3 regions of the Providencia sp. PROV200 genome follow, and region 2 is predicted to be linked to each of the others. Evidence: predicted binding sites of a transcription regulator. Region 2 holds the regulator's gene; each other region holds the start of a gene.
The links. Region 2 encodes PurR, which represses purine synthesis genes. Its sites were predicted from a motif close to CANGCAAACGTTTGCNTG; they were not measured.

Region 1 (10,630 bases), 1.2 Mb from region 2:
TTACGCAGCAGAAGCGGTAAAGCGACCACACCTGCAAAAATGGAAAATAAGATAACCCCTGCGGCAATAAATACTAACTGGTAACGGGCAGGGAATGGCGAACCATCCGTTAAAAATAACGGAATAGAGAGCACACCTGCTAAGGTGATTGCTCCGCGTACCCCTGCAAAAGAGGCGAGCCAAAGCTCACGTACAGTGTAGTTAGCGAACTGCAGCGGTTTTTTCTTTAAGAATAAACGGCTAAACCTTTTCATCAACCATAGCCAACAGAAACGCAATAGCAGTAGAGCAAAATAGATAATTGCCACCGCGGCAAATAGCATCCACGTTTCTACGCTTGGATCGAGATCCGCTTGGATAACAGACGTTTCCCAAATACCGGGCAATTGAAGCCCTAACATAATGAAGACTAATCCGTTAAAGACAAACTCAAGCATCGACCAAACGCTATCAGCACGTAGCCTCATTGCTAATGGCGCATTACGGATAACCCCAGATTTTGTGATGGTCATACCCGCTGCTACCGCGGCTAAAATGCCTGAAAAACCAATATGTTCTGCAATCATGTATGAGGCAAATGGTAGCAATAACATAAACACAATTTGGGTCGCGGGGTCATCACCGCTCCAACGGCTCATTAAACGTAACGATTTACTGTACAGCCAAGTCACGATAATACCTGCGAGTAGCCCACCGATCGCAACTTTGAAAAATTCAATGGTCACGCCAGAGGCACTAAACACCATGGTTCCCATGGCAATTGCAACTGCAAATTTCAATGCAACTAGGCCAGAGGCATCATTCATCAATGCCTCCCCTTCCAGAACGCTCATCATCCGCTTAGGGATACGCCCTTTTCCAACAATGGAAGATAATGCAACGGCGTCAGTAGGCGATAACACAGCCGCGAGAGCAAACGCAGCAATCAATGGAATACCTGGCATCAACCAATAAATTAAATAGCCGATCCCAATAACCGTAACCAATACGAGAACCAACACTAAAATAAAAATTTCTCGGCCGTTTTGAAAGAACTCACGTGTTGGTGTTTTCCACCCATCAACAAACAACAGAGGTGGGATCAATAGAACCATAAAAAGTTCTGGGTCAAAGGTGACATGTAGGCCAAATTGTGGCCAAGCCAATAGTGCACCAATCGCGATTTGAATGAGAGGAAGAGGAATACGAATAGGAAGAATTTTAGCGGCAACCCCTGAAACAGAGACAGCTAAAATCAAAATAAGAATAGTAAAGAAAATTTCCATGTTGCCCTTACTGAATTAACCTAGCGACTAGAACCTAAAATTTTGCCTGCCGCCGCATAGTAAGAGATAGCACCGTCCAGACCATGATAATTGAGACCAAGCCAGCCACCAGTGGAAATCATACACAGCCACTTGATTAACTGCCTTCTTTCTATTTTATCCCTAGCTATCCATTTTCGGGGAAAAAATTGAGACTTTACGATTAATTAATACAATAAGTTAAAAAGGTGGCAATGCCAGCCACCTTCCTGAAGCAATTCACTTTAGATTGCCAACCCTGAAGCATAAAATACCACTAAAAGTACCGCAATAATGACAGTACCAATATTCAATTTACGCCATTCACCTGCACAAATACGGCCGATAACCAAAGCAGCAAAGCCCAACATGATACCCGTGACAATATTACAAGTCAGAACAATGAACACCGCGCATAATAAGCCAGACATTGAATCCACAAAATCGTCGAAATCTAGCTTAGAGACATTACTGAGCATTAAAAGCCCAACATACATCAATGCAGGAGCCGTTGCATAAGCAGGCACTAAATAAGAGAGTGGCGATAAAAAGAGAATCAATAAGAATAGTACGCCAACCACCACTGCGGTTAAACCGGTACGGCCACCCGCAGCGGTACCTGCCGCAGATTCAATATATACCGCCGCAGGAGATGCGCCAATCGCCCCCGCAAAAATACTGCTCACGGAGTCTGCTGTTAATGCTTTACCACCATCAATAATTTGGCCGTCTTTATCCAATAAATTCGCTTGCCCCGCCACTGCGCGGATAGTGCCTGTGGCATCAAAAACGGCTGTCATCACTAATGCAAGCAAGCTTGGCAATACCATTGGCTGTAATGCACCCATGATATCCATATTAAAAACCAATGAGAGCCCATCATCACCCAATGAAGGCAACTTGAAGAAGCCCTGATATTTCACCGCAGGATCAAAAATTAAACCAATAATTGAAATCGCAATAATAACAAGGAGTACGCCACCCGGAACACGACGTTTTTCTAAACCAAAAATGACCGCTAACCCAATGAGTGACATCAAGACAGGAAAAGACGTAAATTCCCCTAGAGCAACAGGCAGGCCGGCATTTGGGTTTTTGATCACTAAACCTACCCCATTCGCTGCGATCAACAGTAAAAATAAACCGATACCAATACCTGTACCATGTGCAATCCCCATTGGCATATTGCGTAAAATCCAACTACGAATACCTGTAACCGAAATAATGGTGAATAAACACCCCATTAAGAATACAGCGCCCAGTGCCACAGGAATGCTAATTTGCTGGCCTAGCACCAGACTGAATGCCGTAAATGCAGTAAGTGAAATTGCACAACCAATTGCCATCGGTAAGTTGGCCCATAACCCCATCAACAAAGAACCAAAACCCGCCACTAAGCAAGTTGCAATAAAGACCGCGGTTGGAGGAAACCCTGCTTGCCCTAACATGCCAGGTACAACGATGACAGAATAAACCATCGCTAAGAATGTGGTTAACCCTGCAATGATTTCACGGCGAACAGAAGAACCGCGCGCTGTTATCTTAAAAAATGAATCCAATTTGCAACTGGATGAAGCCTGTTGGCCTGACATGGTATACCTCTGCTGTTAATGGAAAACGAAAGCTCTCAAATACTGCTAACAACTAACCTATACATTGACGTAAACGATTACGTTTTTCAGAAAAAAACAAACTAACTGGGGAAAAACCCCAATGAAAACAGCTGCGCAATCGTTTGGCTTTAAAATTAGAATAAAACATATTGTGAGGGGTGCAATTATCATTCTAAATAGGGGAAATGATCAAGCATTTTTAGCATTTCTTGCCTGCTTGATCTTTTTTAATACCTAAACATACAGATTATTATGCAATGAACATTATTTTTAAATAATGATTATTTTTCGTTACATTTACGTTACGTAAGAATAGCTAAATACCTTTCATATAGTCTCTGTTTAAAGAGTACGGTTATTTTTTTGATATAATTCTAGAACATCCTCTTACAAAACGAATAGCTGAAATTTTATTTATTGGTGGTAATATGCGTCATTTTAAATGTACCTAAAAATACGTTTCCTATTGTTTTTTATAAAAAAACAGCCATCAACCACTGAGTAAATATATATTTAAGTATATAATCTCAATTATTATCAACTGCAGTTATAGTTTCAATTTAATTTAGTAAAAACACATTAAAATGCCAAATAATAATGCACCATTAATCATATTGCAGCGGAGTATTTTATTACTCTTTATTGGTTTTCTTGCTATGTATTTGTTACCAGGAATATATAGTCATAGCCCTTGGAAGCAAGATGAAAATTATAGTTTTGGTATTATTCACACTATGTATGAAACAGGTAAATGGTTAGTTCCCACAAATGCGGGTGAGCCATTTATGGAAAAACCTCCGCTTTATTATTGGGTTGCAACTATTACCTCTCATTTACTTTCAAATCTGATGCCACTTTATGATGCAGCTCGTAGTGCAAGCTTAATTTTTTCGGTTATCAATTTTTCATTTTTTATCCTTTTAGCACGCCGTTTTTTCCATGCCAAAGACTTCACCGATACCCGTATTTGGGTTGCTTTTGCACTGTATGCCTGCGCTCCCGGTGTTATCAGGCATAGCCATGATATGTTTACCGATGTTGCGCTAATGGCAGGGGCGACTATTGGCTTGTACGGGTTATTGGGGCTGATACAACAACAAAAAATGCACATGTCTGCACTTTGGTTATCTCTTGGAACCATCGTCACCATGCTGTCAAAGGGCGTTTTCATCCCAGGTGTTCTCTGGATTTGCCTATTTTTATCGCCAATTTTTCTCGTCCAGTGCCGAACTAAGCAGTTTTGGTTATACAGCTTAACTGCAGGGTTAATTGCCTTTATCGCGATTTTACCTTGGCCTATCCAACTGTACCTTCAACACCCTGATTTGTTTATCGTATGGTTTTGGGAAAATAATATCGGTCGCTTCTTTGGTTTTTCGGTTGAGAAATTAGGGGCAAAAGCGAATTTAACTCGTATCCCAGCAGCGGTTTCCTTATTTGCCTTTCCGTCTGGTTTACTGGCAGTTGCTTATTTTCTAAGGCACCCAGTTAAGCGTTTATTGAATTCTAACGAGTTTCTATTAGCGCTATTTCCTTTATTAGGTATTGTTTTTTTACAGATTTCAGCTTCTGGTCGGGCGTTATATTTACTGCCTTTTATTGCCCCCATGGCCATATTAGGAACCCAGACACTATTTTGTTTCCCAGAAAAGCTCCTCAATAATATTGCCCGCTTTGCAGCTGTTTTATGGTCTGCACTCATTCTTTTTTTATGGGCCTGCTATTTCATCTCTTTGGCTGGCTATCAGCAAGAATGGCTAGCTCCATTTGGTCGCTGGCTCCCCATGAGCTACCAAATGTCATTTTCTCCCGTTGTATTTATCTGTGCTCTGTTGATTACATTGGTATGGTTTTTACGCAATAAAATTATTCCAAACCTTATGCCTCCTGCTTTTCAGATGATGAAAAACTGGTTATTAGGCTTATGTGCCGTTTGGGGGATAATTTTAACCTTATTTTTGGGGTGGATAGACTATGCAAAAGGTTTCGAAGGGGTTTTTGTCGATTTAGACCAGCATTTAACTGGCCAATTTACAGAAAATGATTGTATGGCATCTGATAATATTGGTGAATCTGAAGCGCCGATGCTCTACTACTACACTGGGGTATTACATCAACGCCAAGACCGGTTTGAAAAACCGGAACAATGCCGCTGGCTAATTGTACTCTCAAAAACGATTAAACCAGCACCGCAAGGCATGGAATTATTCTGGCACAATCATCGGCCGGATGAATACCGAGAAAACCTCGTTGTGTATAAAGTTATTGAGTAATTTATTTGCGGTGCTCGCTGACTGAGTAGAGCACCGCAAATGAGCTTATTGGGTAACTTGCTCAACTTTTTGGGCACTGTATTTTTCTCGAGTGAACCATAAAAATACAGTCACAGACAGAACCAATAACACCGGTAAGCCTACAGGTGAGATTGAAGTCGCAATTCCCGCAAGTAGTGGCCCTGATAAATTACCAATTCCCCACAGCATGGCAGCCGCAGCATTAGCAATGATCAACTCGTTCCCTTTGAAATATTGGCCGATTTGCACCAACGCAATAGTATAAATTGCCCCTGCTGTCGCCCTAAGACAAACAGTAATATCCAAATCAGATAAGGTTGAGTTATAAGGAAAGGCAATAATAGACTGGCTGCAAGTGTGATAATGCCACAGATTCGGTACAATTTTTCTCTATTCATATGGTCTGCTAGCCAGCCAAAAGGAAGTTGCATAATGGCATCCCCAGCAAGAATGGCGCTAATCATTAACGCGGCAACCGCCTCTGTATGCCCCATTCCCATGCCATAAATTGGGAATATCGATAAAATGGTTCCATCAAAAAAGGCAAAAAATAAAATTCCACCACAAATACCCGGTGCAATTTTCACAAATTGAACAATTGAAAAATTAGATTTTTCGGCATTTTCGGCTAAACGATCACCGACTTTTTGGTCCATTAAAATAAATAGCGCCACAGAGATTAAATGGATCAACGTACAAATCAATAAAGGGGATTTATCTTCCACACCATAATAAGCAATAAAGGAAGGCCCGAGTAGCTGGCTTACTGTGAATACAGTGGTGTAAATTGCCAAAATACGGCCCCGTTTATTTTCAGGGGATAATTCATTAATCCACGTTTCTCCCAAACAAATCAGCACGCCACTCGCTAAGCCTGTTACTAACCGTAACGGAAATAATAACCAAAGAGGCAACGAACTCAATAATGGTAATAAACTTAAAGCAGAAACAAGTGTTGCTAATAGCATTGCTTTTCGCTTACCTGACCAACGCACAATACGTTGAACGACAGGTGCAATTAAAAACATGCCTAATGCAGGTGCCGCTGAAATAATGCCAATATACAACTCATTGATACCATAATTATTTAGCCTAAGCGCTACCATTGGAATACTTAGCCCAATAACGATACCAATGACAGCAATACTCATTGTAATGGTAAAAATAGCAAAGGATGGGGAACGACGAAAATGTTGTAAACGCTGATTATCAGAGCTCATGTTGAAATTAATCTGTTTCTTTTTAACAAAACAACAGACTTTAACTCCATAAAATAGATTGTTATTAGAAATAAAAAACCACATCATTATTAGTAAAACCAATAATGTTCGCGATGATTGTAACACGACCTATATATTCTGCTATTTATCTTTATAAAACTATTTTTAATATTCTAAATACTTAAAGGACGAAAAAGTATCGATAAAGCAGAGCAATACCTGATAATAAAATAATAACATTAATAAATTTTAAAAAACTTTCACGTGAAATTTTTAATGTTATATGCCGCCCAACCCACGTACCGATTAACATAGCAGGAGAAAAAGCTAAAGCAATCAATAAAATATCCAAATTGAGATACACTCCCATCACCAAAAATATCACCACTCGAGTTAGCGTGCTAAACCCAATTAACGTCATTTGAGTGAGTCGAAAACGTTGTTTATCTTCAATTCGGCTCGATAAATACATGGCATAGATAAAACCACCACTACCAAATAAAGCACTAAAAACACCGCCCACTAAACTAAATGGGACAACCAATGCCTTTGAAAAGGGTAATTTTGATTTTTTAGAAAAGAATGCGTGTAATACATAACCTACAACAAATAACCCAAGTAATAATACGAGTATATCGGGGCGTGTTTTTAATAAAATCGCAGCGCCAACTAAACTCCCTACTATCATTAATGGAATTATCCATTTAATTTCCTGATAATCTGCATTTTTACCATCTTTAAATAAGTTCAAAACTGCGGCGGTTAGATCAATTAGCGCAAGAATTGGAACAATCATATTTAATGGCAAATACATGGCTAACACAGGGGTTGCTATGAGGGCCGAACCAAACCCCGCCATACCAAAAACCAAATAAGCAAAAAGTAGCGTTGAGAAACAAATCGCCATTTCTAATGATAATAATTCAAACGGCATGACCTTAACTCCAGACGTTTTTTAACGTCCTCACTATAGGTTCTTTCAAATACAGAAAATAGTTTTATTTTTGTCGGATTTTAAATTTCAAATCTATATCAAAAAACAAAATAGCCACTTTAAATACAATATACAACTAAGAGTGTATAATTTGCTTCACTGAGTGATACAGAACTAGCACAATAAATTAAAATTCAGGTAAAGACACATTGTGGATAAAAAAATTAATTTAAAAATAGGTCAGAAAATTCGTTTACTTAGGCAAGCAAGAGATCTTTCACTAAACGAGCTATCTCGTCTATCGGGGATCTCGAAAGCGGCTTTATCCAAGTTGGAATCTGGCGATTCAAACCCACGCATTGATACATTAGAGTCAATTGCCATTGCCCTGCGCTTTCCACTAAGCGATCTGTTTACACGGCAACATGAGGCCTATCCCTATTTTCTCAAAGCCACTCCCAATGAAAAAGAGTATTCACAACAGTTTAAGTTTCGCATTAGCATGGGAAATATCTCTGAAATTTGGCAATTAACCATGAAAAGAGGCGCTATCATTAATAGCCCCGCCCATATGAGTGGAACCCACGAACACATTATGGTGAATTCTGGCTCACTCATGTTACGGCTGCATAACGACCAAAATGTCGTCTTAGAGGCGGGGGATTTTTATGCTTTCAGTGGTGATTTCCCACACAGTTATCTCTGTATGGAAGGAGAACTGCAAGCAACCGTCGTCATGACTTACTCTCACCTTAGTGATAGCGTTTAAATTGCGGCATGTTGTGCATCATAACTAATGCGCAACGTCCCCTTTTTAAATTTCATCGACTTAATTGAAAAATGCTGAATGTTATCTAGCGAAGAAACATGTGTTCCACCACAAGGCATTTCTTCAGTTTGGTCGATATAGCTGATCCGCAAATCCCCCTTTTGCTTTATTGCAACGGCTCGCCCACTATGAAGGCTTTGGTTAACAATATCTTCAATGTATTGACTATCTAGCTCTTCAAAAGGTGTGACATCCCCTTCCATCATGCTAAATTCCACCCGTGATTCATCAGGAAAGTGATGGCCTTTTTGTGCAAGCCAACCAAAGCGACGTAATTCCCAATTCAACAAGTGACCAGCAGTATGTAGCGCCGCATAACGCTGACGTTTTTCCTTATCGACCCTTGCAACCACATTGCTATCTTGGCTCAAAATGACATTTTCTGGTAAGTATGCCACAATTAAACCACTTGAGTGTTTCTTAATGCGAACAGCGATATCATTCACCCAAGCAGTATCCATGGGTTGTCCACCACCCTGTGGGTGGAAAATATTATCTTTTAAAGCAACCCAATAACCCTCATCATCTCCTCCTTGCGCCAGTAAGGAAGTTTCGATTTCATACTGATAAGTGTTCGATAAATAGATGTTATTTTGCATAGATTCATACCTGTTTGTTATTCAATTTACCAAATAGAAACCCACAATACATTCGAAAAATTATTGTTCAGCAACTGAATTTATACCATCATCGTTCGCTTTAGGAAACCCCATTTATCACTATGATTAAATATCAAACAAAAATAGCCCACACAGTTGAATGGGCTATTCGGTCATAAAACTTAATCTCAGAATTACTGTAAATAATTTTGCATTGTTTCGAAAAGACTCAAATCATCACTAAAGCGTACTTCTCGAACATCTTCTAGTTTTTCAACTTGGTTAATCATTTGCGACAAGCGCTCATCTTTTTGTACTAATAGCCATATACGGCTTTCATCTTTATCTTTAATCGGCATACAGAGAATGCCATCAACGTTAAATGCTCTACGGGCAAATAAACCACAAATATGTGACATTACACCTGGGTGGTTACGAACAATTAGCTCTAAAGCAATCGGATGATGTTCAAATACCATAATTACGCTCCAATCATATCAATGTTAGCTGCACCCGGTGGAACCATTGGATATACCTTCTGATTAACATCAATCAAGGCATGGATCAAACATGGACCTTTGGTATTCATTATCGCTTCTAACGCCATTTCAGGGTCTGCTTCATTATTTAAATCGCAAGTTTGCAAACCGAACCCTGCCGCAATTTTGATAAAGTCAGTTTGGTACGGATAAGCTGCAGCAAATATGCGGTTTTCAAAAAATAAATCTTGTTGTTGATGAACCATTCCTAATGCTTGGTTATTCATTAAAATGATTTTGATATTTAACTGATGTTCCGCTGCGGTTGCCAGTTCTTGAATATTCATCATCAAACTGCCATCACCAGAGAAGCACACTATCGTTTTTTCAGGTTTTGCTAACGCCGCGCCTATCGCAGCAGGCAGACCAAACCCCATGGTACCTAACCCGCCTGATGTCAGCCATTGACGTGGACGAGACAGAGGATAAGCTTGAGCTGCCCACATTTGGTGCTGACCAACATCCGTTGTCACAATGGCATCTTCACCTGCTGCACGTGCTGTAGACAGAACTAAGCCATAGTGATTCAGCGGGTTATCCGCATCACTGAAATTCAGTGGATATTTCTCTTTTAATTGATTGACTTGCGCCACCCAATCAGCGCGCTCATTACGTTCAACCAAAGGCAATAACAATTCCAATATTTGTCCTGCATCTGCATGAATAGCGATATCTGGACGCTTAATTTTGCTGATTTCTGCTTTATCGATATCCACATGGATGATTTTCGCGTTAGGACAAAATTTTTCTGCCTTACCTATCGCCCTGTCATCAAAGCGGGCACCTATAACAATCAATAGATCCGATTCTTCCATTATCATGTTAGTACTCGCCGCAGCGTGCATACCTAACATACCTAAATATAACGGATGCCTCATCGGGATAGTACCAAGTGCCATTAAGGTCATGGTGGTTGGCAATGAGGCTTTTTCCGCAAAGGCGATTGCGGTTTCTGTGGAATCGGAACTAATCACCCCACCACCAAAATACAAGACTGGACGTTTCGCGTTATTAATCATTTCAGCCGCTTGCAGAACTTTTTCCATGTCAAATGCAGGCGCTTTATCTTTCGGTAATACTTCTGGTATTTCAGTTAGTTCAATTGTGGCAGTTTGAACATCTTTTGGAATATCAATCCAAACAGGTCCAGGGCGGCCTGACTCTGCAATACGAAAAGCATCACAAATCACTTGTGGCAATTCATTGATATTACGAACCAAATAATTATGTTTCGTTACTGGAATCGAAATGCCATAGGTATCAACCTCTTGGAAAGCATCTGTGCCAATCATTGACGAAGAAACTTGAGCCGTAATGCA
Region 2 (10,630 bases):
AGGGTCTGCGGCTGAGTTGCTTTCAGTTGTCATGTGAAATGTATCTGATGAAACCCAGATTTCAGCACCTGTTCCAGGAAAAATTTTAATTGCCTCTGTAAACTCTTTGATTATTAAAATAGAGCTAACAAAGGATTTTAATTCATCTGGTGGATAATACTGTTTTAACATCATTCTTGAGCACTCATTATTTAATGTCGCAATGATAACGTTTTTTAACAAGAAAATTAACCATGAAACATCTATATCTTAGTAGATAACAAAAAAAAAGCCTTATTTATTAGTGAAATCCGCTTAGATTAAGGGGTTTTGACAAGAAAGTTCAGGTTTTGTGAGCTAAGAATAATGGGTGATATAGAAAAATACTTAATAAATGTTACGGTATAACCATAAGAGTTATACATTGGAAGAAGTTTTTGGGAATTAGTTAAATATCAATCATGCCGATTATATACGGCATGATTGATTCGACAAGCTATACTTTAGGAGATCGTTTGGCAATCGACCTGCTCAAGATCTTGATTATTTTTATTGCCGCAGCGTTGCATAAAATAACCAATGGTCATTGGAATAATGGTAACCGCCATGACACCCGTTGTTGCTAACAATGGGTCTAAACTCAGGGCTGAAACAAGTAGGCTTGCTAAGAAACATAGACCTAATTGTAAGGCATTTTGCAATGCAGCTGCTTTACCACTCGCGCTAGGAAATGCATTTAGTGCTTTGGATACTGCAATAGGATAAGAGGCCCCGTTCATTGCCGCCATAAAGCAAAATGGGATCAATATCATGGTTAATGATGGTGTGGTATAGATGGCCATGATAAATAAAATAGACATGCTTACCGCGTAACCAATTAATAATAATGGAAATAGCGTTTCTGCGCGAACTTTTGCTAATAAAATGCGGCAGCCATATCCACCAACAATAAAGGCTAAAGTTTGTGGAATATAGCTCAAACCAATATCAGCAGGGTTGAAGCCCATGTCACGTAAGATAAAAGGTGACCCGGTTAACCAAGCGAAGAAACCCGCGCTACAGGATGCATAAACCAGCACGTTACCGCTGAAAACAGGGGAACTGAGCAAGTTTGAGAAAGAAATCTTAGTTTCTGGTTGGTTATCATCAGTTATTGTTTTAACTGAAACATTTTTCAAAAAGAGTGTCGGTAATAAAAGTAGTATGCCCACCGCCATTAGGATCAGGAAAATTGCTTCCCATGTTTGGTGCTCTAGAACCCATGCTCCTAATAATGGGGCTAAAGCCGGGGATAGCGCGACTAGTGGCATGATAGAAGCAAAGACTTTCTGGGTATTTGCCTCATCATAGCGGTCGATAACAAGGGCTTGCCATAAAACTGCCGCGGAGCAGACCCCAACAGCCTGTAAAAAACGTAGTGTTAATAGCTGTGTTGCGGTTTCGACCCAATAAATGGCTAAGCTACTGATAATGAAAATAGTTAAGCCCACAATTAGCACAGGCTTACGGCCAAGTTTGTCTGATAATGGCCCCCATAATAGCTGAGCAAAGGCAAAACCAGCTAAAAAAATACTGAGAGAAGCACTGATGGCGCCTTCAGAGGTATGCAAGGTGTTTTGCATAGCGCCAAATGCAGGTAAATACATATCAATGGCTAAAAAACCTAGCATACTAAGTCCTGCAAGGTAAACCATAAAACCCGGAGAATTTTTTTTCACAGTATTCGACATAATTATTACTTATCTGATATTTAAAAAATTGTTAATGATGATGTCATTGTATAGGCTATTTTTTTAGGTTGTGAAACGGTAATATTTGGATCTTGCCATCAAAATTTTTGAAAGGAGAGGTTATGTGGTCTGCGCATGCACTCGAAGTGATTGATGCAGTTGCTCGAACTGGAAGTTTTAGTGGTGCTGCTGATGAATTGCACCGTGTACCTTCTGCAATCAGTTATACCGTCAAGCAAGTTGAGGAATGGCTTGCTGTTCCTCTATTTGAACGCCGACATCGCGATGTTGTTCTGACAGAAGCAGGGGCGATATTTATTAAGGAAAGTCGTTCTGTTATCAAAAAAATGACAGATACAAGACATCAATGCCAGCAAGTTGCAAATGGCTGGCGCGGGCAATTTAGTATTGCTGTTGATTGTATTGTTAAACCCCAAAGGACAGAACAATTACTTATTGATTTTTATCGTCATTTTCCCGATATTGAACTTTTTATTCACCCTGAAGTGTTTAATGGAGTGTGGGATGCACTTGCTGACGGACGTGTAGATGTTGCGATTGGAGCGACTCGAGCGTCCCCGATAGGCGAAAGATACAGCTTCCGTGATATGGGTTTTATGCCGTGGATGTGTGTCGCAAGTCCAGAACACCCATTAGCCCAAATAGGTGAGAAACTGACTGATGACCAAATGAGAGAGTACCCGAGTTTGTGTCTCGAAGATACCTCTCGTAACCTTCCCAAACGTGATACTTGGGCACTTGATAACCAACGTCGGCTTGTCGTGCCTTACTGGGAAAATGGTTTAGCTTGTTTGGTTAATGGGCTATGTGTTGGAATGGTACCGGAGCATCGAGCAGCTCCGCTTTGTGAAAAAGGCCAATTAGTTGAACTAGCATTAGCACAGCCATTTCCACCCAGTCCTTGTTGTTTAACTTGGGTGGAAAATAGTACATCACCCGCGCTCCGTTGGTTATTGGATTACCTTGGTGATAATGAAACGCTCAACGCAGAGTGGCTTTCAACTTAACGATTTGTCTTATCGACGATAATCGATAAATGGCCCGTCAGCGACAGAGCGACGCTCTACAAGGCGAGGGTGAACTTCAATTGTTTGAGCATCTTCGCGCTTATTAATGATACGGTCGAGCAGCATGGTGAAGGCCATTTGGCCTAAACGCTCTTTGGGTTGGTGGATAGTGGTCAATGCTGGTGTGAAATAGCGCGCATTTCGCACATTATCATAACCAATAATTGAAATGTCTTGTGGAACGCGTAGCCCCATTTCATCAGCCGCACAAATGGCTCCCATCGCCATGATATCGCCACCACAAAATACCGCAGTAGGACGTTGTTTATGGCTTAAAATTTGCATCATTGCTTTATAGCCAGATTCAGGTTCGAAATCACCTTGTACTATCCACTGGTCTTTCAGTGTGATCTTTGCTTCTTCCATTGCTTTTTTGAAGCCTGTTAAGCGGCCGATACCGGTGTTTCTTTCAAGCGAGCCAGGGATCACACCAATATCACGGTGCCCACGGTCAATTAAATAGCGGCCTGCAAGATACCCACCATGGAATGAATTATCAATAATACTGTCTGTAAAATCACCTCGGGAGGTTCCCCAATCCATCACCACCATTGGGATATTACGATAGTCTTCAAGCATACTAATTAACGTATCTGGATATTCAGAACACATCACAAGTAGGCCATCAACGCGCTTTTGCGCTAACATTTGCAAATATGCTTTTTGTTTTCCCAAATTATTATGAGAATTACAAAGTATAAGTGTGTAACCTTTTTCATAACAACTATTTTCAACTGATTCAATTACTTCTGCGAAATAAGGGGCTTCGCTTGAGGTTGCGAGTAAGCCAATCGACTTTGTATGATTAACTTTTAAACTACGGGCAACCGCACTTGGCGAATAATTAAGCTCTTTAATTGCAGCCCAAACCGCAGCCTTGGTGTCATCAGCCACAAAGCGCGTTTTATTAATAACATGGGATACGGTTGTGGTGGATACGCCAGCGCGCTTCGCCACATCTTTAATCGTTGCCATGGGGGAAGAAAACTCCTGACCAATAACCGGTCTCTATAATAATTCTTGTTAAAAAATTACCTGCATATTGATGCATTGATCCTTTGCTGGCAATAACTTAGCGATTTGTTGTCGATTTTGTCTGATCTAGCGCAAAAACGAAAGAAATAATTGATGTTATAACATGTGATATAGACACTAGTTTTACTTTTTTAGATATGTATACTTAATAACCTTAATTAATGAGTGGTTATTTGTTAATTCAATGACATTAAAATGAGAGGAACTCATGGATACAGATTTTAAATATGGATTGCTTGCTGCATTGGGCTCATTAGCACTGATTATTTTTCTTGCTGCACATATTTTCTGATTTTATTCCAGCCTCGAGTAGGTGAAATAAAAGGGCGAGTACATCTCGCCCTTGTCAATTTAGTCTTTGTTTCGATACTTGCTAGAGGACTATGCTAAGTTTGCTTCCACAAATTTCCAATTAACCAGTGCCCAGAAGTTTTCTAAGTATTTAGGGCGGGCGTTGCGGTAATCGATATAGTATGCATGCTCCCAAATATCAACGGTTAACACAGGTTTGTCGTCACCAGAGATTGGGGTCGCAGCATTCGATGTATTGACGATTGCAAGGCTACCATCTGCTTTTTTTACTAACCAAGTCCATCCAGCACCGAAGTTTTTGGTTGCGGCATCAGTAAACTGAGCTTTAAATTCAGCAAAAGAACCGAATGCTTTATTAATCGCTTCCGCAACTTTGCCTGTCGGCTCGCCACCAGCGTTTGGCGCTAAGCAATTCCAATAGAAAGTGTGGTTCCAAACTTGTGCCGCGTTGTTAAAAACCCCAGCTTCAGAAGTTTTGATAATTTCTTCTAAAGATTTTCCTTCAAAGTTAGTACCTTTGATGAGGTTATTTAAGTTAACAACATAAGTGTTGTGGTGTTTACCATAGTGATATTCTAAGGTTTCTGCAGAGATATAAGGTTCTAAAGCATCTTTTGCATACGGTAAAGCGGGTAGTTCAAATGACATTGCGTACTCCTTGATTGCTTTTATATCAAAATACTCAGGGTGTTTGCTCTTAAAATGAGCAAAATAATATGTCACAGCTTATCATTAGAGTTTCGCCTATTGGCGATATGATACTTAATATATTAATAATAGCACGATCAACCTTACAAAGGTAAAGGTAATGATGCGGCTAAGATGCTAACAGATAAATAGAAAAATTACAGATAAAAATCATATAGATATTGTAGGTGGGGAACCTAAGTACATTAAATTTCAGTTCTTACCTAGAAATAGCTACTTGTTTGACTTAGGTAAAGAGAAGATAGAAAAGGTGCCTTTTTGTTTTTTGGAATGTTATAGTAATGCCCCTATAAAACTGGCATATTGTATGAAACAATTCAGTTTCTTATTATATCAGTCAATGTGTTCTGTTAAGTTGAGGTAGACTCTCAGTTACCGGCTGACTGCAAAACCTGCATCTTTGTTTTAAGGAAGTTAAAAATGACAACTATTGAAAGAATTGAGCGCCAAATTAAAGAAAACCCAATTTTATTATATATGAAAGGCTCTCCTAAACTTCCGAGCTGTGGTTTTTCTGCTCAGGCAGTACAAGCTCTGTCTTCTTGTGGTGAACGTTTTGCCTATGTTGATATCTTGCAAAACCCAGATATTCGTGCGGAACTGCCAAAATATGCAAATTGGCCAACTTTCCCTCAACTGTGGGTTGATGGTGAGCTAGTCGGTGGTTGCGATATTATCATGGAAATGTTCCAGCGTGGTGAGCTGCAATCTCTAATTAAAGAAACGGCTGATAAATACCGTTCAGCAGATGAAGCTAGCGCAGACTGATTTAAACAATAAATAAAAGACTAAAAAACCGTATTTGGTAAAAGCATTGATGACTTTCTACTAAATACGGTTTTTTTATATTATTGCTATTGATAAAAAGTTATTGAGAATCTTCAATAATTGGCCAGCCACCCAATTTTTTCCATTTATTAACAATTTCGCAAAATAGCAGAGCGGTGCGATTCGTATCATACAGGGCGCCGTGTGCTTGTTTGCCATCAAATGGGATACCTGCAGAAACACATGCTTTTGCTAAAATTGTTTGACCAAATGCTAAGCCACTTAATGCCGCGGTATCAAAGGTTGCAAATGGATGGAACGGGTTACGTTTTAAACCTGCTCGTTCGGCGGCATTCATGACAAAACTGTGATCAAAATTTGCGTTATGAGCAACAATAATTGCGCGATTACAATCAGTATTTTTCATGCCTTTGCGGATGACTTTAAATATTGCATGAAGAGCCTCATATTCGCTAACAGCACCGCGTAGAGGGTTAGTTGGATCAATTCCAGTAAAGGCAAGAGCGGATGGCTCAAGATTTGCGCCTTCAAAAGGTTCTACATGAAAATGTAATGTTTCATCCATGGAGAGCCAGCCGTCTTTATCCATTTTTAAGGTGATGGCTGCAATTTCTAACAGGCCGTCAGTTTTTGCATTAAACCCACCTGTTTCAACATCAATAACGACAGGATAGTATCCCCTGAATCGGTTCACTAGGGCATTTGGATTGTTTTTTTCAGACATTAGGACTTTCAGTTTTAGTTTTCTGGTTGGATGACATTATGCCAAAACCAGTAAAAATTTGCAGGTAAAGGGTGATAAAAGTTTAGGTGTTAGAATAGGCACCTAAACTTTTAGATTATATAGCTAATTAATGGCCTAAGCCTTTACTTGCGCTTTTGTTTTCGATCAGCTCAATTTTATAGCCATCTGGGTCTTCGACAAATGCAATTATAGTTGTTCCGCCCTTAACTGGGCCTGCTTCACGTGTTACGTTACCACCTGCACTGCGGATAGCATCGCAGGTTTTTGCAACATCATCGACACCTAAGGCGATATGACCATATGCGTTACCCATATCATATTGGTCAACCCCCCAGTTATAGGTTAGCTCTATCACAGCGCCTTCACTTTCATCGCTGTAACCAACAAATGCGAGAGAGTATTTATACTCTGTATTTTCACTGGTTCTTAATAAGCGCATACCTAACACTTTTGTGTAAAAGTCAATAGAACGCTGCATATCAGTAACACGTAACATAGTATGGAGTAAGCGCATTTTTAAACCTCTTGGAATCAGCCTGAATCGATTTATCTATTAATATAACGTGCTTAAATTAATAAATACAATGATTACAGTTTGTTTTTTGAACAAATAATGGTAATACTCATTTCTAGGAGTATATCATACATTTATGGTGATTTTTTCTTTTTAAGGGGAAAGTTATGGCTGAACAACTTGAATTTTTTGAGATCCCCAGCCCTTGCCGTGGTATATGTCAAAGTAATGAACAAGGCTATTGTCGAGGTTGCTATCGCACTCGTGATGAGCGCTTTAATTGGTTAAAGTTTTCGGATAGTGAAAAACGAAATGTACTTCGTTTATGTCGTCAACGCCATTTAAGAATATTAAATAAAAAAATAGCTCAAGAAAATACCATCGATACACAACAACAACTTTTCTAGTTTTCTGTTTGAAAATAATGATAAAAAATCAAATGTTTTATTTTCAATATAAATTAATCCTCAATAAATTATTAGCATGCTATTTATTTCTTAGTTTATATTTCAATGAAATTTTATTTATTAAAAATTAGTATAGGTTAAATTAAAATGACTGTAATTAACATGATTTTAAGATTAACTATATTTGTTTGTTTTTTAAAGGCTTATGAAGCATTGTTTTTTTTATTGTTATTCACGACTGCTATAAGAGCTAAAATAGATAGATCAAAAAGGAGAGTGCGGCTATTCTTATTAATAAGATAATTGATAGATTATCTCGTTAAACTCAGGTTGAAAAAATGTAGGAATCAACGACATATTAATTAGAGTTATATCGCATAATAAATCAGCTATTGTAACTAGATATAGGTATTTAATGGCTAATATATAAATAAAAAGTTGTAAATATAAAGGGAAATTAATATATAATCCAAAAATAATATGAAGATGGTATATTTTTTTGACATTATAATTATATAAAGGAGGGTAAATTGGAATCACAAATTGGGACAGAGTTATCACGTGTTGTTCGCATGTGGAGAGCATTAATCGACTATCGTTTGAAGCCTCTTAAACTAACACAAACACATTGGGTGACATTACATAATATAAGTCAACTACCGCCTGAACAATCTCAAATACAGTTAGCGAAAGCGATTGGTATTGAACAGCCTTCATTAGTAAGGACTCTAGACCAATTAGAGGAAAAAAAACTTATTTCTAGGCATACTTGTACAAATGATAGGAGAGCTAAAAGGATAAAGTTAACGGAAGAATCTGAACCCTTTATTAAAACGGTAGATCAAGTCATAAACAATACGCGTATAGAGATATTGAATAATATTAGTAAAGATGAACTTTATCAATTATCACAGTTACTTATGAAGCTTGAAAAAAACATTTTAAGATTACAAAATGATTCATGATGTGAAAATAATATACCTAACTAATAAATAGTGTGCTAATCATTAAACTAACAATTAAGTAATCGGCCTATGTGATTTGTATGATGGTGAAATAGAAATAGGCAATGGGAATAATAATTACACCCAGTTATGACTTTTTATAATTCATTGCCTTTAAATATAATTAAAGCTGTTAATTATATTTACCTACGGTTTTCTAATTGTTAGCTGGATAATTTATTAGTGCGTATTAATTAATAATAAAAAATTTATAAAAAAGGGGGGGGGAAGTAGCTTTTAGGCACGAAAGCAAGGGGGTTATTTGTAAGCAAGAAACTGTATTACCTAAAAGCGATACATGATGAATATAAAATATAATTATATAACATAAAGTAACTATATTATTCAGCAATATTATTTTTAAGGCATACTCACTGGCTAATGTCGGTGAGTATACCTAATTTAGTATCGTAAGATTACCGAGGAGACACAGTCACTGTATTTCCGCTATTTGCAATCATAACACGTTGGCCATTACGGAAGGTGCTAGGGTCTTGTTTTTGAACAACAACAATGTTTTTACCGCTATCGAGGCGGATCTCTAATTGAACACCTTGGCTTCTATTTAATGCGCCTTGAGCTTCCTGACCAGCTAAACCACCAGCAATAGCACCTGCAGCTGTTGCTAATGTGTTACCTGTACCACCACCGATGGTGTTACCTAATAACCCACCAAGTACAGCTCCACCAATTGCGCCAATTACGTTACCGTCTTCACCAGCTTGAATAGTCACAGGGCGAGCATTCAGAACAGTACCATAAGTCACAGTCTGTACCTGTTTCGCATCCTTGGCAGAAATAGTATCACCAGAAAGCGTACTGGTATTGACACAGCCTGATAAGGCTGCAACTGCTACAACACCTACAAAAACTTTCTTAAGCATAAGAACTCCTATGAGATTTGCTGTCTGTGGCACTAACATAGCATCGTATATTTGTTTTCACCATAAACACAACAAAGTATCAAAATAATGGTATTAAAAGCGATGGTTAGATTACCGATTCTGATTTAAATAGAGCGTAAACACTAGGTAAAATATCTCAAATTCGTGATTATTTCATTCAATAAGGCACTCTTTGTTAAATATTCACATAGGGTAGTCAGCTTATGAGCATCATTTCGCACAAGTTGCCAAACAGGATAATGTTTTAAACTTTAACTGAAGCGCGGAACAGTAATGCTGAGCTGATCGATATATTATGTACCATAATATTGAAAATGAAAATTTCAGATATTACAAAACGACTTTTTTATTTGGCTTGTCTAGCAATTTTTAGTTTTAAAGCACTTATTTATTATTCCTGCGAAGCGCGCCGAGAAATTGCATCGAATTGTTGACAAAATTTGTCATCAAAGCACAATCTTTTGTAGCTGAATATTGTAAAGTTAATGTGCACTCTGAAGGAACAAGAATAATGATGAAATCAGGTCGTTACATAGGAGTTATGTCAGGAACTAGCCTAGATGGTGTTGATGTCGTTCTTGCCGCAATCAGTGACAAATTTGTCGCAGAGCAATCCAGTTTGAGTGTTGCATTTCCCATCGAGTTAAAAAAACGAATTTTAGATATATGCCAAGGGCAGGCAACAACGCTATCAGAGATTGGTAAAATTGATAGAGAGCTAGGTTCTTTATATGCAGATGCGATAAACCAACTTCTGATTCAAACAGGACTAACTGCCGAGGACATCATTGCGATTGGTTGTCACGGCCAAACTGTTTGGCACGAGCCTGATGGCGAGCAGCCTTTTACTATGCAGTTAGGTGATAACAACCGTATCGCAGCTTTAACAGGGATCACAACGGTAGGGGACTTTCGCCGAAGAGATATGGCTTATGGGGGGCAAGGAGCGCCTTTAGTTCCTGCATTTCACTTAGCTGTTTTAGGGCATTCTACAGAAAAACGAATTGTACTGAATATTGGTGGAATTGCTAATGTGACAGCTTTATTACCTGGGGCCTACGTTAAAGGCTATGACACAGGACCGGGGAATATGTTAATGGATACCTGGAGCTGGCGTATTCAACAAAAAGCCTTCGATGAAGGTGGTGAGTGGGCTAGTCGTGGTCAAGTTGACCATGGATTACTAAAAGCCATGTTAAGCGACCCATATTTCAGACGTTCGTCGCCGAAAAGTACGGGACGTGAATACTTTAACACGCAATGGTTAGAACAGCATTTAGTTCATTTTCCATCAATTTCAGCGAATGATGTTCAAGCAACACTATGCGAATTGACAGCGGCCTCTATCGCAGAGCAAGTATTACTATGTGGTGGGTGTGAGCGCTTAATAGTTTGTGGTGGTGGAGCAAAGAAT
Region 3 (10,630 bases), 1.6 Mb from region 2:
ACTTGCGTCTGATTATGGCGATTTCGAAAACCATTGCTGAGCTAGAAAGAATCGGTGATGTTGCGGACAAAATTTGCCAAACTGCATTGGAAAAATTCTCTCATCAACATCAGCCTCTGTTAGTGAGCTTAGAATCATTAGGCCGCCACACAGTACAAATGCTACATGATGTATTAGATGCATTCGCACGAATGGATCTCGAGGAAGCTATTCGTATCTACCGTGAAGATGAGAAAGTTGACCAAGAGTATGAAGGTATCGTGCGCCAATTGATGACTTATATGATGGAAGACCCGAGAACGATCCCGAGCGTATTAACAGCACTATTCTGCGCTCGTTCAATTGAACGTATCGGTGACCGTTGCCAAAATATCTGTGAGTTTATTTTCTACTATGTGAAGGGGCAGGATTTCCGTCATGTGGGGGGAGATAGTCTTGAAAAAATGTTGACTAAAGACGATTAAATACTCATCTGATGGGGTATTTCTTTAATGACTATTGGCGTAAGTTTTTTCTACAGACTTTCTTCTTGCTCAATAAGAGTCTATTGATGGTTTAACCATGTTTGGGGCGCTTTGTTATCAAGGCGGCCCTTTTTTGTTTATTTGTATATGTCATTTTGGCATAAATATATTATTTAATATTATTTCAAGTGCTAAGCAATAATTGATAGCGTGTGATGGTCGATTTACAAAAATTTACCGTCAGGGGTATTCAATGAAAGCTCGTATTCTAACAACTGTTTTACTTACAGGTTTAGCGCTGACAGCGAATGTCGCTAGCGCAGATAAATTGGATGATATCAAACAAGCGGGTGTGATCCGTATTTCGGTATTTGATAGCAACCCACCATTTGGTTTTATTGATCCAAAAACTAAAAAGTTAGCGGGTTATGATGTTGATATAGCACAAGAAATAGCAGATAGTCTAGGGGTTAAGCTTGAGCTTCGTCCTACTAACCCAGCAAACCGTATTCCACTCCTGACTTCAGGTAAAGTTGACCTAATCGGTGCCAACTTTACCATTACAGATGAACGCGCAAAACAGGTTGATTTTTCTATCCCTGATTTTGCGACAGGCCAAAAATTTATTGCTCGCAAAGGTGTATTAAAAACACCTGACGACATCAAACCACTACGCATTGGTGCAGATAAAGGCACCGTGCAGGAAGTCACTTTACGTGAACGTTTTCCTGACACAAAAGTGATTTCTTATGACGATACCCCGCAAGCGTTCGCGGCACTGCGCAATGGTAACGTCCAAGCTATCACTCAAGATGATGCAAAACTGGTGGGCTTATTAGGTAATTTACCTGAAAAAGTGAAGGCAGATTTTGAAATTTCTCCATTTAGCCTAACGAAAGAGTACCAAGCATTGGCAGCAAGCAAAGGCGAAACGCGTTTGGTTGAAAACGTCAACGAAACACTGTTGAAACTGGAAAAAGAGGGTAAAGCTGAGGTGATCTATAACCGTTGGTTTGGGCCAGAGACCAAAGCCGCACAGCCACGCGGAGACTTTAAATTCGCACCTCTGAGTGAGCAACAGCCACAGTCTTAATGGGGAACGGTAAGTACTCAGTGATTTCAAGCCCCGCACTCTGTGTGGGGTTCTTGGTTATAAGGGATGAGTTTTTAATCACAAGCTGTGAAAGCAATAGGTCGTGAGCCATGTTTGAAAAATTTTTAAATGGTGATTTTTGGTCTGCTCATTTATTGGCACCGCAATATCTAGAGTGGTTTGGCTACGGCTTTTTGATCACCGTTTGGATCTCGATTTGTACTATTATTGCAGCGACGGCATTGGGCTTTATCGTTGCATCAGCAAAGGATAGCCAAATTGCACCTGTGCGTTGGGCCGTGAATATCTATATCTCTATTTTCAGAAATACGCCTTTGTTGGTGCAGCTATTTTTTTGGTATTTCGCTTCCGGTGAAATTTTACCGTCTGTTGTGATGGAGTGGCTTAATACCCCCCATGAGATCCATTTACTTGGAATAACTGTGGGTTGGCCGTCATTTGAATTTTTAGCGGGTTTTATTGGTTTGACCCTGTATACCGTGCCGTTTATAGCTGAAGAAATTCGTGCTGGGATCCGCGGCGTTCGTCAGGGGCAAAAATATGCGGCATTTGCTTTAGGACTAACTTCATGGCAAGCGATGAGGTTAGTAGTGCTTCCTCAAGCAGTAAAAATCGCCATGCCTCCGCTATTGGGCCAATATATGAATGTGGTGAAAAACTCATCATTAACAATGGCGATAGGTGTTGCTGAATTGTCTTATGTTTCTCGCCAAGTAGATAGCCAAACATTACAAACTTTCGCAGCCTTTGGCGTGGCAACCGTTTTGTATATCGCCATTATTGCAGTAATGGAAGGTTGGGGCCAGTGGCGTCAGCAGCGTAATTTGGCTCAGGGGGTATAAGATGGATTTTTCGATTATTGAGCAGAACTGGCAATATTTGTTATTTGGCACTTTCCCGGATGGCCCATTAGAAGGCGCGGCACTGACGTTAGTTATTAGCTTGCTTGCAGGAGCAGCTTCTATTGTATTAGGCACATTGGGTGGGATTGCATTAGCTATGCTGAGTGGTTTCTGGGTTAACCTATTCGCTGCAGTATTAGGTTTCTTTCGCGCAATTCCCGTCATTATGCTGATTTTTTGGACCTATTTCTTGTTGCCGATGTTATTGGGCACGGAAATTCCTGGGATAGCGACAGTGGTATGTGCATTGGCATTGATTACCTCTGCATATTTGGCTCATGCCGTGAAAGCGGGTATTTTAGCGATAGGTAAAGGGCAGTGGCAAGCAGGGATGTCCTTGGGGTTTAGCCGCTGGCAGGTATTGTGGAATATCGTATTACCACAGGCTTTACGTATGATGGTGCCGTCATTTATTAACCAGTGGGTGGCATTAATTAAAGATACCTCATTGGCTTATATTGTTGGGGTCGCTGAACTGTCCTTTTTGGCGACACAAGTGAATAACCGTGAAATGGTTTATCCTCTTGAAGTTTTCTTATTCGTCGCATTTATTTATTTTGTGATGTGTTTTGCGGTAGAAATTATTGCAAATAGGGTAGCGAAAAAGCTGAGTGCACAACATCAACCTCAGAAACTGGCGGCAAAACATCGCTTATTATTTTGGCGTCGACAAAAGCTATTAGCACTTTCTTAAATTAAAAATGGCGGTTAAATAGCCGCCACTTCCTCTATTCGTTACCATCAATTCTTTTACTATTTCACCCTAGTGTATCAGTTAGTTAGGACGTTTTTACCCATAACAGCTTACGCAATCGTTTTCTTTTGTGATTTTTAATTGTAGTATAGGGCGAAAAAAACTTTTTTTGGGCGCGATATCTAATGAGTAATCAATCTTCTAGCTCGGCACAACCGCAGGGCTTGTTTCAGCGTGTTTTTAAATTACAAGAACATGGCACCACAGCACGGACAGAAGTTGTTGCAGGCTTCACCACCTTCCTGACGATGGTATATATCGTTTTTGTTAACCCTCAAATTCTCTCAGTTGCAGGCATGGATATCAAAGCGGTGTTTGTCACCACCTGTCTGATTGCCGCTATTGGTAGTATTTTGATGGGGCTGTTGGCAAATTTACCGATAGCAGTAGCACCTGCTATGGGGCTGAATGCTTTTTTTGCTTTCGTTGTAGTTGGCGCGATGGGCTATTCATGGCAAGTTGCAATGGGGGCCGTATTTTGGGGAGCAGTTGGGTTATTTATTCTGACACTATTTCGTATCCGTTATTGGATTATTGCCAATATCCCGCTTAGTCTTCGCGTCGGGATCACGAGTGGTATCGGCTTATTTATTGCGATGATGGGGCTGAAAAACTCCGGCATTATTGTTGCGAACCCGGACACGTTAGTCTCTATCGGCAATTTGACTCACCATAATGTTTGGCTGGGAGCCCTAGGTTTCTTTATTATCGCTATTCTTGCTGCACGCAATATTCATGCCGCTGTATTAGTGTCTATTGCAGTGACAACACTGATTGGTCTTGCTCTGGGGGATGTGAAATATTCTGGGATCTTCTCAATGCCGCCAAGTATTACAAGTGTGGTGGGTCAGGTTGATTTTTCTGGCTCTTTAGATTTAGCGTTATCTGGGGTGATTTTTGCCTTTATGTTAGTCAATCTGTTTGACTCATCAGGTACCATGATTGGTGTGACTGACAAAGCGGGTATAACGAATGAACGCGGGACTTTCCCTCGAATGAAACAAGCGTTATATGTGGACAGCTTGAGCTCTGTTGCAGGTTCAGCAATGGGGACATCTTCTGTCACTGCATATATCGAAAGTTCTTCTGGTGTTTCTGTTGGTGGGCGTACAGGTTTAACTGCGATTGTCGTTGGTATTTTATTCCTATTGACCATGTTTATCTCTCCTCTTGCAGGTATGGTTCCAGCTTATGCCACTGCGGGTGCCTTGATTTACGTGGGCGTGCTGATGACTTCAAGCTTAACTCGCGTGAAATGGGATGACTTAACGGAGTCTGTACCCGCTTTTATTACGGCAGTGATGATGCCATTTAGTTTCTCAATCACAGAAGGTATTGCACTAGGCTTTATTGCGTATTGTGCAATGAAAATTGGTACCGGACGTTGGCGTGATCTGGGGCTATGCGTGATTTTAGTTGCGACGATGTTCCTACTAAAAATGGTGCTCGTCGACGCCTAATATTCGTCATACTTCAAGCTGTGGCGTCGTTGTCTTTACTCGGCTACTCGGGTTACATACTTATGTATGCTCCCCGAGATAACCTCGATTGACGCCTAGCCACAACTTGAATTATTTAGAATATTGCTCAAAACGTAAATCTCTATTCTTAGTACAAGCCTCTTCAACCAGCTTCCCTTTTTGTTGCTTGCATGCAACTCCAATTATTTAAGGTATAATCAATAAAGTACTATTGCGAAGGCAGGGTGGGATAAAAAATCCACTGAAATTGCAAACTAGTGCTTTCCCCCTTTATGGGATCCTGCTAGATTTCGCAGCAGAAACTGACTTTATCAAGGTATCAGACCATGAATGCACCAAAAAAACCGGCTGCTAAGCCAAAGAAAAAATACCGTAAAACGAAAGAAGAGATAAATGCGGAAGGCCGTGAGCGTAAGCGCGAGAAAAAACATCGTGGTCATAAATCCGGTAGCCGTAACCAAGAATCTGTGTCTAACAGTGCGAAAGGTGGGGAGTCTACCACTAAGGATCCACGCATTGGTAGCAAAAAACCGATCCCATTAGTTGTGGAAGATAACAAACCGACAGCACGTCCAGTGGTGAAAGAAAAGCCAGCCACTAAAGAAAAACTGCCACCAGAAAAAGAGCTGGAAATGCTAGAAAGCGACGATCGTTTAGATAGCATTTTGGCGCGTCTGGAAGATGGCGAAACTATCACAGCACAAGAACAACAGTATGTTGATACGTGTTTAGATCGTATTGATGAATTGATGAATATTCTCGGTATTGAGTTCAGTGAAGAAGAAGAGGAAGAAGACGAAGAAAAACTTGATGACATTATGCGCATCTTAAAAAGTAAATAATTTCGTTTAAAAGATCCCTCGTGCTAGCGGGGGATTTAGCTATTTTTTCTGCTAACTCACTTTTCTTTGATGTTGTATCAAATCTCTTTTCGCTAACATACTTTATAATATTATTTAAGTTGTGAAACTTTCACACTCACCAAATAACAATTAAATAAGGTGCAATCCATTGTATGGTTTGAGCTTTTGGTCAATTGAGGAATGTTATGTCAGAGCAAAATATTGTTTGGGATCTTTCTCTCATTCAAAAATACAATTATTCAGGTCCACGGTATACCTCATATCCCACTGCCTTGGAGTTTAACCAAGAGTACGATGAGAATGCGTTTGTTCAAGCAACACAGCGTTATCCTGACCGGCCTTTATCGCTCTATGTTCATATCCCTTTTTGCCATAAGCTTTGTTATTTCTGTGGCTGTAATAAATTAGTGACGCGGCAAAAACATAAAGCCGATGAATATCTTCAAGTAATTGAAAAAGAAATTATTCAACGAGCCTCGTTATTAAAAGGTCGTTTGGTAAGCCAGATGCACTGGGGTGGGGGCACTCCAACTTATCTCGATAAAACTCAAGTCAGCCATTTGGTTGGTTTATTGAAAACACACTTTAATTTTGCGGATGATGTGGAGATGTCGATTGAAATCGACCCGCGTGAAATTGAATTGGATATGATAGACCATCTGCGCCATGAAGGGTTTAACCGTTTAAGCATGGGAGTACAGGATTTTAATAAAGAAGTTCAGGTGTTGGTTAACCGTGAACAGGACGAAGAATTTATTTTTTCCCTAATTAAACGTGCCAAAGAAACGGGTTTTACCTCAACGAGTATTGATTTGATTTATGGTTTACCTAAGCAAACCCCTGAAAGCTTTGCGTTTACCCTAAAAAAAGTGGCTGAGTTATCACCAGATCGCTTAAGTGTGTTCAATTACGCGCATTTACCTAATTTATTTGCGGCACAGCGTAAAATTAAAGATGCAGATTTACCGAGTGCAGAACAAAAACTCGATATTCTGCAAGACACCATCGCGACTCTCACCAGAGATGGCTATCAATTTATAGGCATGGATCATTTTGCTCGTCCTGAAGATGAACTTGCCGTGGCACAACGGGAAGGGGTTTTACACCGTAACTTCCAAGGATATACGACTCAAGGCGATTGTGATTTACTGGGGCTAGGCGTTTCTGCGATCAGTATGTTAGGCGACAACTATGCACAAAATCAGAAAGATTTGAAAACCTATTATGCGCAAGTTGAAGAGCAGGGCCATGCGCTGTGGCGCGGCCTCGTTTTAACTGATGATGATTGCCTGCGTCGTGATGTGATTAAAATCTTAATCTGTAATTTTCAATTGGATTTCGCACAAATCGAAGAACTATATCCTATTGATTTTAAATCTTATTTTAAGGAAGATTTAGAGTTACTGAAACCGATGGTTGAAGATGGGCTGGTTGAAATGAGTGAAATGGGGATTAAAGTGACGCCTCAGGGACGTTTACTTATTCGGAATATTTGCATGTGTTTTGATGTTTATTTGCGGAATCAGATGAGGCAGCGGCAGTTTTCCCGTGTCATCTAAATACTCTTCATAATTCGTGCTGTCGCGTTGTTGTCTTTAATACTCTTCATATTTCGCGCAATAGCTGCGTTGGCCTTATTCGGCTACTCGGGTCATATACTTTTGTATACTCCCCGAGATAGCCGAATTTTGCCGCCTTGCTCTAGCACGAACTATTTTGAGTATTACTGGTTCGTTATCTGATTATTTAGAACATTGGATGTTCTGCGTGGGCTAGTGTTTCGCTTTTTCGATTAGCTGGTAGGCCGCAGTGATGCGGTCAGGGATTGGATACCATTTGTTGGATAAAATAATAATACCCACTTGGTTTTCCGGAATAAATGCCGCATAGGTTGCAAAACCATTGGTTGAGCCGGTTTTATTGTAGAAAGCTTGTGTTTCTGGCGGTAGTGCTGGTGTAATCGCTTCGACCTTTTGTGGCTGTAATGCCATTTCATCTCGGTTACCTTGCTGTAATTGAGAAATGGATACAGGCCATGAATAACTTTCCCACATCATATCTTGCACAAATGAATCGGTCATATAGAACCCTGCATGCGTGTTCTCTATGGCTTCCTGCCACGGTTTAGCGACTTTCTTTGTTTGCATATTAATATCTAAGAAGCGAATTAGATCTCTCGCATTCGATTTCAAACCATAAGATTCAGCATCTAAAATTTGTGGTGTTACACGAACGGGTTGGTTGTTCTTATTATAACCTTGAGCATAATTTTTCTGTTGATTTTTAGGGACATGAATATAGGTATGTTTTAGCCCTAGCGCAGGCAGCATCAGTTTTTCCATCGCTTGTTCAAATGGCATTTTGAGTTGTTTAGCCGTAACGATACCGAGTAGCCCCACGCCAAGATTTGAATAAGAGCGATACTGTCCAATGGCTTTGGTAGGTTTCCACTGCTGATAATAATGGATTAACTCCGCTGAATTTGTAATGTTATCAGGCACAAATAACGATAAACCCGAAGTGTGAGTTGCCAAGTTCATGATTGTCACTTGGTCAAAAACAGACCCTTTTAATTCAGGAAGATAGTGGCTTACCTTTTGCGAGAAATCGAGTTTTCCTTGGTTTTGTGCGTAGGCTGCGAGTGTGGCAGTGAACGTTTTAGATAAAGACCCAATCTCAAATAAAGTCTTATCACTGACAGGGACTAAGTCTTGTTTAGATTGCACACCATAGTGATAAATATAGTGCTTTCCATCAACGGAAATTGCGACAGACATCCCTGGGATCTGTTTTTGTTCCATTAGAGGTTTAATTATATTATCGACATCCGTTTGCGTGAGAGCATGGGTGGATAGCGTTGTTAACGCCAAGCTGAGCGCGATAAAAATTCGCCCCTGACGAAAAAAAGTTTTCATAGAGTTATTCCAATAAATACAAGTTTAAGTTATTGCTAACAGGAACAGGAAAGCATTTCATTGTGAATTAAAAGTGCTTTAATATACGATTTTCAGCGGATAATCCGTGTTTGAAAAATAGTATGCATGCTCTCAAACATTATTTAAAACGATATAAAATTCGATGAGGTAAAAGAAAATCTTATGGCAGAAAATTATCGTCATCGGCTTCCTCTCAATGCGCTTAGGGCTTTTGAAGCTTCAGCACGGCATTTAAGTTTTACACGAGCAGGAATTGAATTGAATGTGACTCAGGCCGCTGTCAGCCAACAAGTTAGGCTATTAGAGGAACAATTGGGGCTAGAACTATTTATTCGTTTACCTCGAGGGCTTGCATTAACCGAAGAAGGTTTTGCATTATTGCCTGTTTTGAGTCGCTCTTTTGACCAAATTGAGTCACTGTTGCTGCAGTTTGAAGATGGCCATTATCGAGAAGCCTTAAGTATTTCAGTTGTTGGCACATTTGCAGTGGGCTGGTTATTACCAAGACTAACGCAATTTTCGGAGTTATACCCTTATATTGATTTACGCATTATGACTCATAACAATGTGGTGAATTTAGCAGCTGAAGGCGTAGATTTTGCGATCCGCTTTGGTGAAGGGCTATGGCCACTCGTAGAAAATACACCACTATTTTCAACTGCGCATACGGTGCTTTGTTCAGAGAAAGTTGCGAATCAGCTGAAACATCCATTAGATTTAAAATCCCATCCGTTAATGCGTTCATATCGTAAAGATGAATGGGAAAAATGGTTTTTAGCTGCGGAGATTGACCCTTGGCGTGTCAAAGGCCCAGTATTTGATTCATCACGTTTAATGGTTGAGGCTGCGTTATTAACTGACAGTGTGGCATTGGTGCCAAGTTGTATGTTTAGCCATGAATTAAGCGCAGGGGAGTTAGTTCAACCTTTTGATATATCTGTAACATTAGGGGGTTACTGGCTTAGCCGCTTGAAGTCTAAGCCATATACACCTGCAATGATGACGTTTCGCAATTGGTTGGTGGAAGAATCTCAAAAAGAACAATAAGTCGGTGCTATATTATAAATAGAAATAGCACCGACATTTAATTTACTGGCATATTATAATGCTCATATTTAGAGGTTAGAATACCAAAGCTTCAGCAGAGAAATAATTCTTTTTATTAATAGGGAGATCTGTACTATTAATATTCGTAATAGTTTCAGTAAAGAAATAGGTCGGCGAAACATTAAATATTTTTGCCAACTGGTAAATGGTGTCGACATGAATATTAACCTCACCATTTTCATAGCGTGATTGGTGTTGTTGGCTAATACCTAATAACATGCTTAATTCTTTACCACTCATTCCGTGAATTTCTCTTAATGATCTTATTTTTAAACCGACGGATTTAGATATTTTTCGTTTCATGATTTTCTCTCTAATTGATTTTGAATATTGCAATGTGAATATAATTAAATGTTTTTAATGTGATTTTTTAGTACAGGTATTACTACTTAATTTATTTATTAAATGTCATGAGACTGAAAGAATGCTTGAATATCAATCTCAAAATACGTTGCATATTGGAGCAACCTATCTAAACTTATTCTATTTACTCCTCGTTCATATCGTGATTGCTGCTGTGGGCTGATGCCAATAACCTCGGATAATTCATTAACTGAAAGCCCATTCGTTTTCCGATAAAAAAGTATTTTCTTGCCGATTAGGTGAGATGTTGAATAAGTCATATATACTCCTATAATTATATTTTTTATTTCTAACTAAACACGATGAAAGATTACCTCTCTATCTTAACCATTTTAATAAAATAGTAAATTTGCTATTTATCAATTATTCGATGATATTTTTCGATGTTAGCAATAAAAAACAAGTTATAAATAAATCATCATCTTTTTATGAATTAACATTGAATATTATTTATTCATATCTTATGTTAACCGACGCTGTTGAGTTTGCTGTTCCTGCGGTTATGTTATTAGCAGTTTTAATATATCGAGCTTTCCAATTAAAAATATAATCGCCACCTGCAACATTGTTTTGTAAAGTGAACTTTGAGTTGAGCTTTATTGGGTTACTGTTTCTATCTAATAATTGAATGGCGATTCCGGCTGCT

Region 1: a site for PurR is predicted at 2,942-2,959, ahead of M1E86_RS02750 (NCS2 family permease). Genes of this name have one in related genera too.
Region 3: a site for PurR is predicted at 3,286-3,303, ahead of M1E86_RS01220 (NCS2 family permease). Genes of this name have one in related genera too.

The regions. Positions count from the first base shown of each region.
Region 1 is NZ_CP096307.1:635,588-646,217, reverse strand. Features, by position in the region: gene M1E86_RS02755 (Na+/H+ antiporter) at 1-1,265, opposite strand, end outside; gene M1E86_RS02750 (NCS2 family permease) at 1,529-2,875, opposite strand; gene M1E86_RS02745 (hypothetical protein) at 3,481-5,169, shown strand; partial or broken gene M1E86_RS02740 (MFS transporter) at 5,215-6,497, opposite strand; gene M1E86_RS02735 (sulfite exporter TauE/SafE family protein) at 6,592-7,344, opposite strand; gene M1E86_RS02730 (helix-turn-helix domain-containing protein) at 7,556-8,113, shown strand; gene M1E86_RS02725 (hypothetical protein) at 8,110-8,772, opposite strand; gene ilvN (acetolactate synthase small subunit) at 8,967-9,251, opposite strand; gene ilvB (acetolactate synthase large subunit) at 9,254-10,630, opposite strand, start outside.
Region 2 is NZ_CP096307.1:1,819,538-1,830,167, forward strand. Features, by position in the region: gene M1E86_RS08330 (helix-turn-helix transcriptional regulator) at 1-174, opposite strand, end outside; gene punC (purine nucleoside transporter PunC) at 483-1,709, opposite strand; gene punR (DNA-binding transcriptional activator PunR) at 1,832-2,737, shown strand; gene purR (HTH-type transcriptional repressor PurR) at 2,747-3,772, opposite strand; gene sodB (superoxide dismutase [Fe]) at 4,214-4,792, opposite strand; gene M1E86_RS08355 (Grx4 family monothiol glutaredoxin) at 5,273-5,620, shown strand; gene rnt (ribonuclease T) at 5,721-6,365, opposite strand; gene gloA (lactoylglutathione lyase) at 6,493-6,900, opposite strand; gene M1E86_RS08370 (DUF1289 domain-containing protein) at 7,068-7,307, shown strand; gene slyA (transcriptional regulator SlyA) at 7,838-8,272, shown strand; gene M1E86_RS08380 (glycine zipper 2TM domain-containing protein) at 8,728-9,195, opposite strand; gene anmK (anhydro-N-acetylmuramic acid kinase) at 9,728-10,630, shown strand, end outside.
Region 3 is NZ_CP096307.1:263,106-273,735, forward strand. Features, by position in the region: gene phoU (phosphate signaling complex protein PhoU) at 1-464, shown strand, start outside; gene M1E86_RS01205 (ABC transporter substrate-binding protein) at 718-1,557, shown strand; gene M1E86_RS01210 (amino acid ABC transporter permease) at 1,668-2,420, shown strand; gene M1E86_RS01215 (amino acid ABC transporter permease) at 2,422-3,174, shown strand; gene M1E86_RS01220 (NCS2 family permease) at 3,360-4,694, shown strand; gene yihI (Der GTPase-activating protein YihI) at 5,042-5,557, shown strand; gene hemN (oxygen-independent coproporphyrinogen III oxidase) at 5,764-7,137, shown strand; gene ampC (class C beta-lactamase) at 7,351-8,493, opposite strand; gene M1E86_RS01240 (LysR family transcriptional regulator) at 8,677-9,561, shown strand; gene M1E86_RS01245 (helix-turn-helix domain-containing protein) at 9,637-9,924, opposite strand; gene M1E86_RS01250 (helix-turn-helix domain-containing protein) at 10,023-10,244, opposite strand; gene M1E86_RS01255 (fimbrial protein) at 10,435-10,630, opposite strand, start outside.